Regions from separate parts of the Sporosarcina sp. OR05 genome, predicted to be linked through region 1. Evidence: riboswitches for the same ligand, from Rfam matches in the RefSeq annotation. Region 1 holds a riboswitch; each other region holds the start of a gene.

Region 1 (3,127 bases):
TGATAACTGCTGACGTAATAAGAGTCGGCGCAAGATCAATCATCTCTAAACAGATTTGAGCACCAATTGAAAAGCCAATAATATGTATGTCCTTGCCAGCTCCCTTTTCTTTGATTAAGTCAATCATCTCTTCTGCATTTCCCCGAATTGAAAATTCTTCTTCATTCCTTCTAACTCCATGTCCTTGAAGGGTTGGTACGATACAATGGTAGTGACTGAAATCGTCAATTTGCTTATCCCACATCCACCCCCCTACACCTCCCCCGTGCAAAAAGAGCAGGAGAGGTGCGTTTTCATTACCATATTCTTCAAAGTGCATCACTTCATTCATTCCTTATCATCAAAATTTAAAATGTGCGTCGTTTCTGAAGCGGAATCATCGAACGAAAAACCACATGCACGATAAAATGCGTCTGCTTTCGCTGATTCTGTCCGAACGGTAATCTCTTTAAAGTGCTTCTTGGCATGATTGATGATCGCGTTTTGAAGCAACGTACCGACACCCTGACGTCGATATGCTTGTAACACATAAAATCTCCGTAATCGAGCTACCTCGTGATTTTCTGAAAAAGGAGATTGATTGATGCCTCCGATAGCGACGACTTCACCTGTATTGTTTTGAACACAAAACAGCCCTTCCCCTCGTTCGTCGAATGTATTTGAACTGTCTTCATAATCGTTCACTAAACGAGTAACAAAACGATATCCTTCATCTTCGCTTTCTTTCACAAGCCTTGAAATATCAATCGTGCGCAAGTTCTCAATCTGTTGAACGACATAATTCATAGACTTCCCCCCTCAATTTTCTCACCTATCTCTACATTCTACAAAGTCTGTCAAAAAGCCTGCTTATTCTAGTAAAACAGTATAAGTAAGCCGAATCCCTCCTGACGGATTCGGCATTACATTAAAACGAATAGTCAACGCGCATCGTCGCTGTAATGACTAACTGTCCTTTCTCAATGGGTGTTGTTGATTTTTCTGCGGCGACAGAATAATACGGAGTAGGACTTACACGATTCACTTCCTCTACAATTCTTATTGGCTGAGGAGGAACGGCCAGTTGCATAGAATTTGCGATAGTTTGGGCTTTCGTCTGTGCATCTTGCAAAGCAGCTACAATGGCTTCTTGTTCATACATTGATGGATCTTCGACGCTGAATTGGATGCTTGAAACACGATTTGCACCGTTCGCAACCGCTGTATCGTTGACAATGCCAACTTGATCAATATTCGTTAATTTCACAGAAATGGCGTTGTTTACTTCATATCCTCTAAATACTTGTTCCCCGTCGACGTAATCATATTTTGGATAGATCGTATATGAAACGGTTTGTATATTCGCTCGAGGAATGCCTAGTTGTACGAACGATTGGATCACTTGATTTATGATTGCGGCATTTTCTTCTTGTGCCACACGGACTTGCTCGTCTACAGTACGCACTTCAAATTGAATGGTTGCTACATCTGGTTCAACAGCAACCTGCCCATTACCGACGACTGTTATCTTCCTTACCGGTTGGCGAAAAACGTTCTGGTAATACAACGAACTTCTCCCTTCTTCATTCAGTTTCTTTACTCTATGCCAAATGAGTAGGTGCTAGTAAAAGATATTTCCATTCTAGTAAGCGTTTACAACCTAGCAACCTGTACCTATCAGTCCTCTAGCAATGCTACTAAATCCGAATCTTTAGTTGACAGATATTTTTTACTATGCTAACTTTAGGCATCACTACTAATCTAATAGCTATGGAAATAGGTGGTCTGATTTTGGTCAGATCTTAAATGGGAAGCCGGTGCTCAATCCGGCGCGGTCCCGCCACTGTAACGGCATATTGCCGAAGCCAGATACCAGCCTATTTGAACAACGCTGCTAACCTACGGTGAATGGGGAGGTGTTAGACGATACGCAAATGAATTGCGTGCTTTTTAAGCATGCATTTACCCGAAAATCGGGATACACGTACATTTCTAACATTCCGTAGAAATGTATTTTTTTATGCACAAAAATCCAAAATTGAAGGAGACGAGACAGATGACAGTAATTAGTAGTACAATCGGCTATCCGTATATCGGTGAAAACCGTGAGTGGAAGAGAGCGTTAGAATCATTCTGGGCAGGCAAAACAAGTGAAGAACAATTGTTGCAGGTAACAAAAGACATTCGTCTTTCCCGTTTACAAAAACAAAAAGAGAGCGGCATTGACCTCATCCCCGTTGGCGACTTCACGCTCTATGATCGTGTGTTGGATACAGCAGTTATGTTCGGAATGATTCCTGAACGTTATGGCTGGAATGGCGGGCAAGTTCCTTTATCTACATATTTCTCAATGGCACGTGGCAATGCGTCTACAGTTGCGTGCGAAATGACAAAATGGTTCGATACAAACTATCACTACATCGTCCCTGAATATGAGGGTCGCAAACTGGCTGTAACCGAAAACAAGCCCCTCATCGAATACCGTGAAGCAAAACAAGAGCTTGGCATTGAAGGAAAGCCGGTACTCATTGGACCGTATACATTCCTGAAGCTTTCTAAAGGTTATGAGACAAAAGATATTCCAGCTTTCTTACTTCAATTACTACCACTCTACGAAAAAGTACTTGTAGAATTGCAAGCGGAAGGAGTCGAGTGGATTCAATTGGATGAGCCGATCCTTTCCACTACTATTACACAGGATGAAATGAAAACCGTTCATGAAATCTATTCACAACTTCAAAAAGCGGTCACACAAAGTAAATTATTCATCCAAACGTATTTCGATTCAGTTGAATGGTACGAAGAGACAATTGCCCTTCCGGTTGATGGGATTGGCTTGGATTTTGTACACGGATTGAAAAACAATCAAAAGAGTCTAGAGGCGCATGGCTTCCCTGCTGATAAAGTATTTGGAGCAGGCGTGATTGACGGTCGAAACATTTGGCGCGCAAACTTGCAAAACAAATTGGCGTTATTAGATACACTTCAGCAACATGTGTCAGTTGAAAATTTATGGATTCAACCTTCTTGTAGCTTACAACACGTTCCTGTGACAATTGCATCCGAGCAAAAATTGGACTCGACCATTAAAACGGCACTTGCTTTCGCAGATGAAAAAATTGTTGAAGTAGCAACTCTTGTGAAAGCT
Region 2 (3,127 bases), on a different contig from region 1:
AGTGTTGGTGCATTATTTGGATGCAAAGTACATACATTGCAAGCGAGTGATCATTTGACCTTGGCTTTACGAATGATGCGTGACAATAAGTTCAGCCAAGTGCCGATTTATGAGGAGGGAAAGTTTAAAGGTCTGATTACTGCAGCAGGTATTACGTATTGGTTGGCGGGTCAATCGACAGAAGATTCGATTTCCCGGGAAATACCGACACTTTCTACAGTTTATAACTATGAAAAACGAAAGGAATCTTTCGAGTTTGTCGAGAAAGACCTTTCTGTGTATGAAGCGGATGATTATTTTAAGAGGGCCATTTCAAGGGGAACTCGATTGGAAGCGTTACTCATAACAGAAAATGCTGAACCTGACGAAGATTTGATTGGTATTATTACTCCATTTGATTTGTTAAGGATACGATAGGACAGAACAGTCTGTATATTAGGCAGAAGTATATTAATGAAACTACAAAGTTCGTCTGGCAGTCAAAAATTGCTATGCTATTCTATAAATCGATTGCGTGAAGCTGGGTGTAGATCTTGGGCTTCACGCGAACTTTTTATGAAGATTAATGCATTTTCTCATGTGACAGCTGGTTTTATGTAGCGGTTGTATATAATTATATGATCATCCATAAGCTTTTTGATGAGCCCTCTTTCTCCTCAAATAATCCTCGTCTGCACGTATCTTATCCCAGTATTCCTTAAAGATAGCAGCAGACTCTGCTTTACCTGCATCAATATCGCGTTCTTTCACCGAACCATCCTCGTTATACTTGCGCCCGCCCTTATAATTGGCGTAACGTCGTGCACGTGTATAACCCATTTGAATGAATTTCCGAGCCATATCCATCCCAACGAAATCATCCTTTTTTCGGTACGCTTCAAACATCGAATAAATCTTTTCGGCAGATTTTTGAGCAATTGCAGGCGTCTTAAAACGCCAGTGTGGCAAGATTTCGCTCTTGTAAGGTTCCACAAGCAAAACGCCTTGTTCTCCTCGTCCTACCCGATACAATTCAGGCTTCTCACGCAAATTGAGGCTACTGTAATCTAATTCATAATCAAAAGCCACCGACCTCACCCCTTTTTTTCCACCTATTCCCGAAAACCCACAAGTCAAACGAAGATGAAAATTGTGAAAAAACAATTCTGAATTGTGCGGGTGCCTGTCCCCAAAACAAATCAGAATTAAACGGGGGACAGGCACCTGATCAATTCATGCTATTCAGCCGATACGCATAATCAGTCAAGTGGGCTATTGATTTTTTCCAAGACTTTCTATATGCTTAGTGAGAATTGAATAGCATATTTTGGTTCTTTGCAGTTTTCGCAAAGATTAAAAAGGAATCAGGTGAGAATCCTGAACGGTCCGGCCACTGTAAATAGGGAGTGACTTCTACAATGCCACTGGTTAACTAACTGGGAAGGCGGAAGGAACGATGGATACCTATAAGTCAGGAGACTTGCCAAAATATAAATGCGATACGCCTTCCGGAGAAAGGTTGCATGATGTATTTTTACAATGGGTCCTTGCTTGTAAATACGTACGATACATATGCTCTTGCCTCTCATCTGGAGGCGAGGGCTTTTATATTTTCACTACAACTTAAATGAGAAGGGAAGTAGACATGTTGGGGAAAATAAGTAGAAAAATCTTTACATCCGTGATGAGTATGCTTTTAGTAATTTCACTTTTTGCGCCTAATGTACAAGCGGAAAGTGAAGCAGAATTGCAACAAAAAGAACTAGGAAAGGGAAATCAAGAACATGGATTAGCACAGCAAGTTGACGTTGAAGCGAACGACTTGTCTGAAGAACTTTTGACTGAACAAGTAGAACAGCCAGTTGCATCCGTTGATACTATTTTACAAAACGTCTTTTCGTTCTATGAAAATGGACGACAGAACAAAGAGTTTTTTCAATGGGGAATTCCAGAGTTAAACTGGACTGAAATTGTAGCATTGGATGCGGTAGGTAAGTACCTTCATGAAGAAACGACAGTATTGCCTGATTGGGTTGAAAATGAACCATACCTACCTGAGAATAATAGAGGGACAGAACATATCCGCTATATCTTCGGACTACTTGCGTTAGATAAGGACCCGTCCGCAGCTTGGGAAACGAAAAGAAATCTATTTGCAGAATTAGCAGCCCAACAAAAAGAGGTAGACGGTTCAATTGGTGCTGTCAATAAACATATGTGGGCGATGCTTGCACTTGATACTGGAGAGAGATTAGGGTATCCAGTTGGAACTTGGGATGAAAATGCAAAGACAAAAGCTTTACATTTTTTATTATCTCAAGAACTAGAAGGCGGTGGATTTGCCTTTTACGGTACGAAGGTAGATCCAGATATGACAGGAATGGCACTCCTCCCCCTTGCAAATTACCAAGATGAAAGTGCAGCAGTAGAAGCAATAAATCGTGCAAAGCAAGTTCTGCTTACTATTCAACTTGACACCGCGGGATGGGCTGCTTTCAATAAAGAAAATTCGAATAGTATTGCAACAGTCGTTTCAGGACTAGTCGCAATTGGTGAAGATATTTCTTCTGAAAAGTGGACTAAAAATGGATTGACGCCCCTAGATGCTTTAGGGACATTCCAGTTACCGAATGGGGCATTTACGTATACGAAAGACCATCTATTAACGAACATGATGGCGACTGAGCAATCCCTTATTGCATTACAGGAAATCAAAACAGGTAAATCAGTTTGGTATCAATTTACAAATCCCGCAAATCCACCTGAACCAGAAGATCCTACGCATGAACCTATTGTTGTAGGGGGTGAAGAGTATACATTACCTACTTATGAACATGTTGATGTGGAAAAGCCAATCGTTTTACAAATTAATCAAGCAACACTACCGAAAATAACAGCAGAGCGCGCAGGCGCTACATTAGAGATTGACGGTGAGACCGTTGTAACGTCGTCAGACTGGGATCGTTTACTTCAAGTTCCAACTAAGAAAGCTACAACTCAAGAAGAGCATGATAAAATTTCTAACGGCATTAACGGTACATTAGAATCCATACAAACACATATAAAAGTTGGCGGAGAAAAGTCGATCGTATTTGACAGACATGTCACCCTACGCATGGCGGGCTTTGGAAATAAAGAAGCAGGTTTT
Region 3 (3,127 bases), on a different contig from region 1:
GTATGAAAGCAGCGATCGAAGCATTAGGCTACGACCGCGACACGCTTGAAGTAGAAGTGACACAAATGGTGCAACTGTACAAAGACGGCGAGAAATTTAAAATGAGTAAGCGTACCGGCAAAGCGGTCACATTGCGTGAACTCGTCGAAGAAGTCGGCCTAGATGCCGTTCGTTATTTCTTCGCGATGCGTTCATCCGATGCGCAAATGGACTTCGATTTAGATCTTGCAATTTCAAAATCAAACGAAAACCCGGTGTACTATGCACAATATGCACATGCACGGATTTCATCGATCTTGCGTCAAGCAGGCGACGCAAACCTTGCTGCTTCAACAGATCACGTCGAGCTTTTACAAACGGAAAAAGAACTGTCACTGTTGAAAAAAATCGGGGACTTCCCACGTCTTGTGAGCGACGCAGCAAGACTACGCTCACCGCATCGGATCACGGTCTATATCCAGGAACTCGCAGCTGAATTCCACAGCTTCTACAATGCGGAAAAAGTGCTTGACCCGGAAAACCATGATCTATCAGAAGCACGCCTAGCACTCATCACGGCAACACGCACAACAATCGCCAACGCCCTCAAACTCATCGGCGTCGCAGCACCTGAAAAAATGTAACCCCATTTCGCCCTTCCGTCAACGAGACGGAAGGGCGAATATTTTGAATCGTGTTGGTGCCTGTCCCCGAAACAATTCACAATTGTTTCGGGGGCAGGCACCAAAAAAATAGGACTGTCGACATTGTCGAAATGTATAGTATAATGAATCAGAATTGAAAATTACATACCCAAACATGAAGGTGCCCCGCTTCCAACGCCGGGGTTAAAAGGGAAGTCGGTTCAATGCCGACGCGGTCCCGCCACTGTATGTGCAAGCAAACTGCAAGTGCCACTGGAATCGTTCCGGGAAGGCGCAGCGAGCGTTACGCACGAGCCAGGAGACCTGCCTTCATGAATCACCCGTACCCTACGAGGATAGGTTTGGTGAAAATCGGTACAAGCAAGTTAGAAACGTCGTACCGGATTTTTACTGAGCACATTCCTCCGTTGACAAACGGGGGATTTTTGTTTGGACAAAACAGGAGGAACGAGCAATGAAGAAGTTTTTGCAATTACTACTCATGGCCGTGCTCGCGACATTCATGCTTGCGGCATGCGGTACAGCGGACGAGCCGAAAAAAGAGGAAACGCCTGTAACTGAAAACGGGCAAGCAGACGGACAAGAAGCGTCTGAAGAAGCAGCATTCCCTGTCACCTTGACAGATGCTGTCGGCAATGAAATCACGTTTGAAGAAGCACCAAAAACAATTGTGTCCATGATGCCAAGTAACACAGAAATCCTTTTTGCCCTTGGTTTGAACGAAGAAATCGTTGGCGTCAACGATTATGATAATTACCCTGAAGAAGCATTGGAAAAAGAAAAAATCGGCGGCATGGAGTTTAACGTCGAAAAAATCGTAGCGATGCAACCGGATGTTGTCTTCGCACACGAATCCGGTCTGAGCACTGGTGAAGAAGGCTTACAACAAATCCGCGATGCGGGCGTTCAAGTGTTTGTCGTGAAAAACGCAACGAACTTTGAAGAAACATACACAACGATTGAACAAATTGGTCAAGCGACTGGAAAAACAGCAGAAGCGACAACAATTATCGAAGACATGAAAGCGAAAGTCGCTGAAGTGATCGAGAAAACAGAAAAAGTTGAAAACAAAAAGCGTGTATTCATCGAAACATCCGATGCACCTTCCATCTATGCACCGGGTAAAAACACGTTCATGCAAGAAATCTTGGACATGATCGGTGCGGAAAACGTTGTCACTGAAGAAGGTTGGGTGATGATCAGTCCTGAAGAAATCGTCAACCAAAACCCTGACGTTATTATCGTCATGTATAGTTATGTGCCGGACATTATCGAAAGCGTGAAAAACCGCGATGGCTTCGGTGACATTACAGCCGTAAAAGAAGACCAAGTCATTCAAGTCGATGAAAACTTGACGAGCCGTACAGGTCCACGTCTTGCACTCGGTCTAGAAGAAGTAGCGAAAGCAGTATATCCAGAGGCTTTTGGTGAATAAAGCAACCATTGCCTACATCGTGTCCGCCGCCACATTACTCGTGGCGGTCTGGCTCGGTGTTTCAATCGGAACGGTACATATTCCTATCAGCACATTTTGGGATGCATCCGATACGACGGCAACGAACATTTTATATAAAATTCGCATGCCACGTGTTATCTTAGCTGGACTAGTCGGCGCCTCGCTCGCCATTGCAGGAGCCGCATTCCAAGGTTTATTAAAAAACCCACTTGCTGATCCATACACCCTCGGAGTGTCATCCGGCGCCTCTGTTGGTGCGGTTATGACACTCTTTTTTGGCTTGTCCATTCCGATTGTGGGCACATACACCTTACCGTTTTTCAGCATGACCGGCGCAGCAATTACAATGTTTCTCGTCATCGGCTTCGCACGTCTCGTCGACCGTTCCATGAAAATGGAGACGATCATTTTGACAGGCATCATCTTCGGGTCCTTCTTAGGCTCAGTTCTTTCATTAATGATTGCCCTCACCGGCGAAGAACTCCGCCAAATTATCGGCTGGCTTCTCGGAAGTGTGTCCATGCGCGGTTGGAATTACATTCTCATGATCCTACCGTTTGTCGTCATCGGCTCCTTCATTCTCTGGTTGAACCGTCGCGAATTAAATGCGATGCTATTCGGAGAAGAACGTGCCCATCACTTAGGCGTAAACGTTAAAAAACGAAAATTTATGATCCTTATCGGCGGCTCCATCTTAACAGGTTCCGCTGTCGCAGTATCCGGTACAATCGGCTTTGTCGGCCTCGTAGTCCCGCATATGACAAGACTCATGTGGGGGTCTGACCATCGTCATTTACTGACATTATCATTCTTAAATGGTGCATCATTGCTCATCATCTGTGACTTGATCGCCCGCACAATTATTTCTCCGACAGAACTACCAGTCGGCGTCATTACTGCATTTATCGGTGCACCGGTGTTTGCGTATATTTTCTACAGACAGAGAAGGAAAGGGGCGATGTGACATGCTGCAAGTGAAAAACGTATCGGGCGGCTATGGCAAAGAGCCGGTTGTTCGCGATGTAAC
Region 4 (3,127 bases), on a different contig from region 1:
TGCCTTCATTCGAAGACCCGAAAGTGGAACCTTGCGTGACAATCGTATGCAAAATGTCGTTTGAAACACCATTTCGGTCCAAAAATATATTTACATACCCATTGACGGCTTCTACTTTGCGAATGGAAGGGTGCTGTATAGAAGCAGCGATTTCTTCTGCAATCATTGCAGGTGATTTTCGAAGGACCTTTGCAAATGGGAAGCAAGGCAACGCGAAGTCACCTAGATGTGCATAAGCAGGACGCTCCAACGCATGCTCTTCCAACGGGATCGGACTGACAGACTGTAAAATTTCCAAAATCACATTTTTCATTTCCTAAACTCCTTTTTAGGCATAATAAAAAGCCTCCATCTCAAACGATTGAGACGAAAGCTTGTTCCGCGGTACCACTCAAATTGCCTGCAATCCAGGCCACTTTCTCCTAACGGCGAGACACCGGCTTCTCCTACTGAACTCAGAAAAGCATCTTCGAAGTGCGCTTCACGATCTCCCCTCACCAGGCTCCCACCCCCCCCAGCTCGCTACAGAAATAAAAGACCGTTACTCTCTTCATCATCGATATTGTATCTGAATGTACCAAAATGGAAGTGTAATGTCAATAGGCACTGCGAGTAGATGGATTCAAATGAAAATTATTCCTTTACGAAAAAAGAAAATGCGAAGATTGCTTCTCCCTTAATCTCTCCATTCCATCGAAGGATGGCGGAAAAATAGTATCTCCCCGGTTCCTGAGGGCCTTTGAAAGTGTGGCTGCCATTGTTCTCATCTAGGGTTTCAACTGTTGTTTCTTCGCCTTTAAAATGTTGGATAATCTCCAGTTCATCTATATACCATTTTGCATCGGGGGTGTTAAAACTCGAGTTTAGCTTCATGATTACAAGTTCATCCTCTTGCTGAACAATCATCGCAGGATAGCCTTTCACTAACTCTTCTGGATCATGAGGTTGGAGGTTATTGCATTCCTTTCCTTCTTCTTCCCAACACCCGTCCGAATCGGTGGTAACTGCTCATGAACCGGTGAGAACGGGAAAACTCCCTATTATTAAGCACAATCTCCTTTAATCCCCTCGCCGCTCGACAATTTCCGAGCCGACCATTTACCCATAATAAAACTCCCAAATCTCCACCAAAAAAATAGGTCAAATCCACCTTATTATTTTCATACATGTTCTTTGCTTCAAAAGTAACTTCTACAAAATTCAACAAAAAATATACGTTCCCCTTATGAATCGATTCGTTACGACTATTCCTCATTTACAATTTCTGTTTCTATTAATCATCTTCCCTAAAATCCTACTGCCCTTTTGAAAGTTTGAAATTCAATTATAACTTTTTAGCTATTTACGATTAGAACACAACATGTTAGGGTAGTTAAAGAGAAAAGAACACTATATATAGTATTTGCGATGAAATGGTACCAAGTTCGGTTTAATAGGGAATCCGCTAGTCGGAGCTGTCCCCGCAACTGTGAACGTAGACGACCGCCTCATGACCACTGTGACAAGCACGTTGCGGGAAGGGGAGACGGAAGGATGAAACGTCAGCCAGTAGACCTGCCATTCATCGTCGAGCGACACTTTCTTCGGGGGTTGAGAAGTGGAAGTGAATCCGTGTAATGCTTATATGTAAGCATTGTTCCGATTTGTTTCTACAACTTACAACAAAGCGATGACTCCTTGGGAAGGTTGACTCATGGCTTTTTTTATTTTTAATTAACACTTAAATTCTTTAATTCCCGGCAACGCCGGTAACTAGTATAGAAGGAGCGGGATTATTTTGACAATCATGCGTGAACAGACAAGCGGAGCTGATCTGCTGGACAAGCTGCAAGCCGAATTCGGAACGGAGAAATTACAACCATTACTGCTAGCGAGCGAACGTTGGAACGAGCGTCATCCGGAAGCGAGCCGTTCGGAATGGGCGAAAGCGATGATTCTGGAGTGCTTGAGCAATATTGATGAGGCGTCTTCTTATTGGACATTCGTCGCGGCACGCATTTATTTAGATGATGTGTATGCACGCCAAACACAAGCGCGTGGTGTCGAAGTGTATACAGATTTCGCGAAAAATGTCGAAAAACTGGTGCAACAAGGTTTGTACACACCTGTACTGACAGAAAAATATTCACATGATGAGTTGAATGAGCTCGGTCGTTTCCTTGAACCGGAGCGGGACAAGCTATTTACATATATCGGGCTAAAGACACTGATGGATCGCTATGCGGCAGTGAATTTTGATAAACAACCGGTCGAGTTGCCACAAGAACGTTGGATGATTATTGCCATGACGTTAATGCAAAACGAAACGGACAATCGTCTAGGGAAAATTGCTGAAGCGTACTGGGCGATGAGCAATTTGTACATGACCGTTGCAACACCTACTTTGTCGAATGCCGGAAAGCCGCATGGTCAGCTATCAAGCTGTTTCATCGACACGGTTGATGATTCCTTACAAGGTATTTATGACAGCAACACGGACATTGCCAATTTGTCGAAATATGGCGGTGGAATCGGTGTATATATGGGGAAAGTCCGTTCACGTGGGTCCTCCATCCGTGGGTTCAAAGGAGCATCCAGTGGTGTGCTTCCGTGGATTAAACAACTGAACAATACTGCAGTTAGTGTCGATCAGCTTGGCCAACGCCAAGGTGCGATCGCAGTGTATCTTGACGTGTGGCATAAAGACATTTTCACATTCCTTGACCTGAAACTGAACAACGGGGATGACCGTCTGCGTGCGCATGATATTTTTACAGGCGTTTGTATGCCGGATATTTTCATGGAGCAAGTCGAAGCGCGTGCCGAGTGGCATTTATTCGACCCGCACGAAGTCCGTACAGTGATGGGGTATTCGCTCGAAGATTTCTATGATGAGTCAAAAGGGCAAGGCAGTTTCCGTGAAAAATATGAGGAATGTGTAAACCATCCTTCATTGACGAAAGAGACAGTTCCTGCGATTGAAATTATGAAACGCATCATGCGAAGCCAATTGGAAACAGGGACGCCATTCATGTTTTATCGTGATGAAGTAAACCGGGCGAACCCGAACAAACATGAAGGTATGGTGTACTCAAGTAACCTCTGTTCAGAAATCATGCAAAACATGAGTGCGACGCAATTTGAGTCC

What was found. Region 1 has a riboswitch for cobalamin ahead of metE (5-methyltetrahydropteroyltriglutamate--homocysteine S-methyltransferase). Riboswitches for the same ligand answer to the same signal wherever they lie in the genome.
Region 2: it holds a riboswitch for cobalamin, as region 1 does, so the genes downstream of both, NRI27_RS13260 (S-layer homology domain-containing protein) here and metE (5-methyltetrahydropteroyltriglutamate--homocysteine S-methyltransferase) in region 1, are expected to answer to the same signal.
Region 3: it holds a riboswitch for cobalamin, as region 1 does, so the genes downstream of both, NRI27_RS11780 (ABC transporter substrate-binding protein) here and metE (5-methyltetrahydropteroyltriglutamate--homocysteine S-methyltransferase) in region 1, are expected to answer to the same signal.
Region 4: it holds a riboswitch for cobalamin, as region 1 does, so the genes downstream of both, NRI27_RS12710 (ribonucleoside-diphosphate reductase subunit alpha) here and metE (5-methyltetrahydropteroyltriglutamate--homocysteine S-methyltransferase) in region 1, are expected to answer to the same signal.

What each region holds. Positions count from the first base shown of each region.
Region 1 is NZ_JANKJL010000002.1:85,418-88,544, reverse strand. Features, by position in the region: gene NRI27_RS04690 (alpha/beta fold hydrolase) at 1-331, opposite strand, end outside; gene NRI27_RS04685 (GNAT family N-acetyltransferase) at 328-786, opposite strand; gene NRI27_RS04680 (SIMPL domain-containing protein) at 908-1,546, opposite strand; cobalamin riboswitch at 1,741-1,874, shown strand; gene metE (5-methyltetrahydropteroyltriglutamate--homocysteine S-methyltransferase) at 2,036-3,127, shown strand, end outside.
Region 2 is NZ_JANKJL010000009.1:101,931-105,057, reverse strand. Features, by position in the region: gene NRI27_RS13270 (CBS domain-containing protein) at 1-417, shown strand, start outside; gene NRI27_RS13265 (DUF4385 domain-containing protein) at 622-1,068, opposite strand; cobalamin riboswitch at 1,291-1,481, shown strand; gene NRI27_RS13260 (S-layer homology domain-containing protein) at 1,628-3,127, shown strand, end outside.
Region 3 is NZ_JANKJL010000007.1:80,200-83,326, reverse strand. Features, by position in the region: gene argS (arginine--tRNA ligase) at 1-623, shown strand, start outside; cobalamin riboswitch at 786-969, shown strand; gene NRI27_RS11780 (ABC transporter substrate-binding protein) at 1,099-2,079, shown strand; gene NRI27_RS11775 (FecCD family ABC transporter permease) at 2,072-3,064, shown strand; gene NRI27_RS11770 (adenosylcobinamide amidohydrolase) at 3,066-3,127, shown strand, end outside.
Region 4 is NZ_JANKJL010000008.1:109,736-112,862, forward strand. Features, by position in the region: gene argS (arginine--tRNA ligase) at 1-313, opposite strand, end outside; T-box leader at 360-566, opposite strand; gene NRI27_RS12705 (hypothetical protein) at 634-924, opposite strand; cobalamin riboswitch at 1,397-1,576, shown strand; gene NRI27_RS12710 (ribonucleoside-diphosphate reductase subunit alpha) at 1,787-3,127, shown strand, end outside.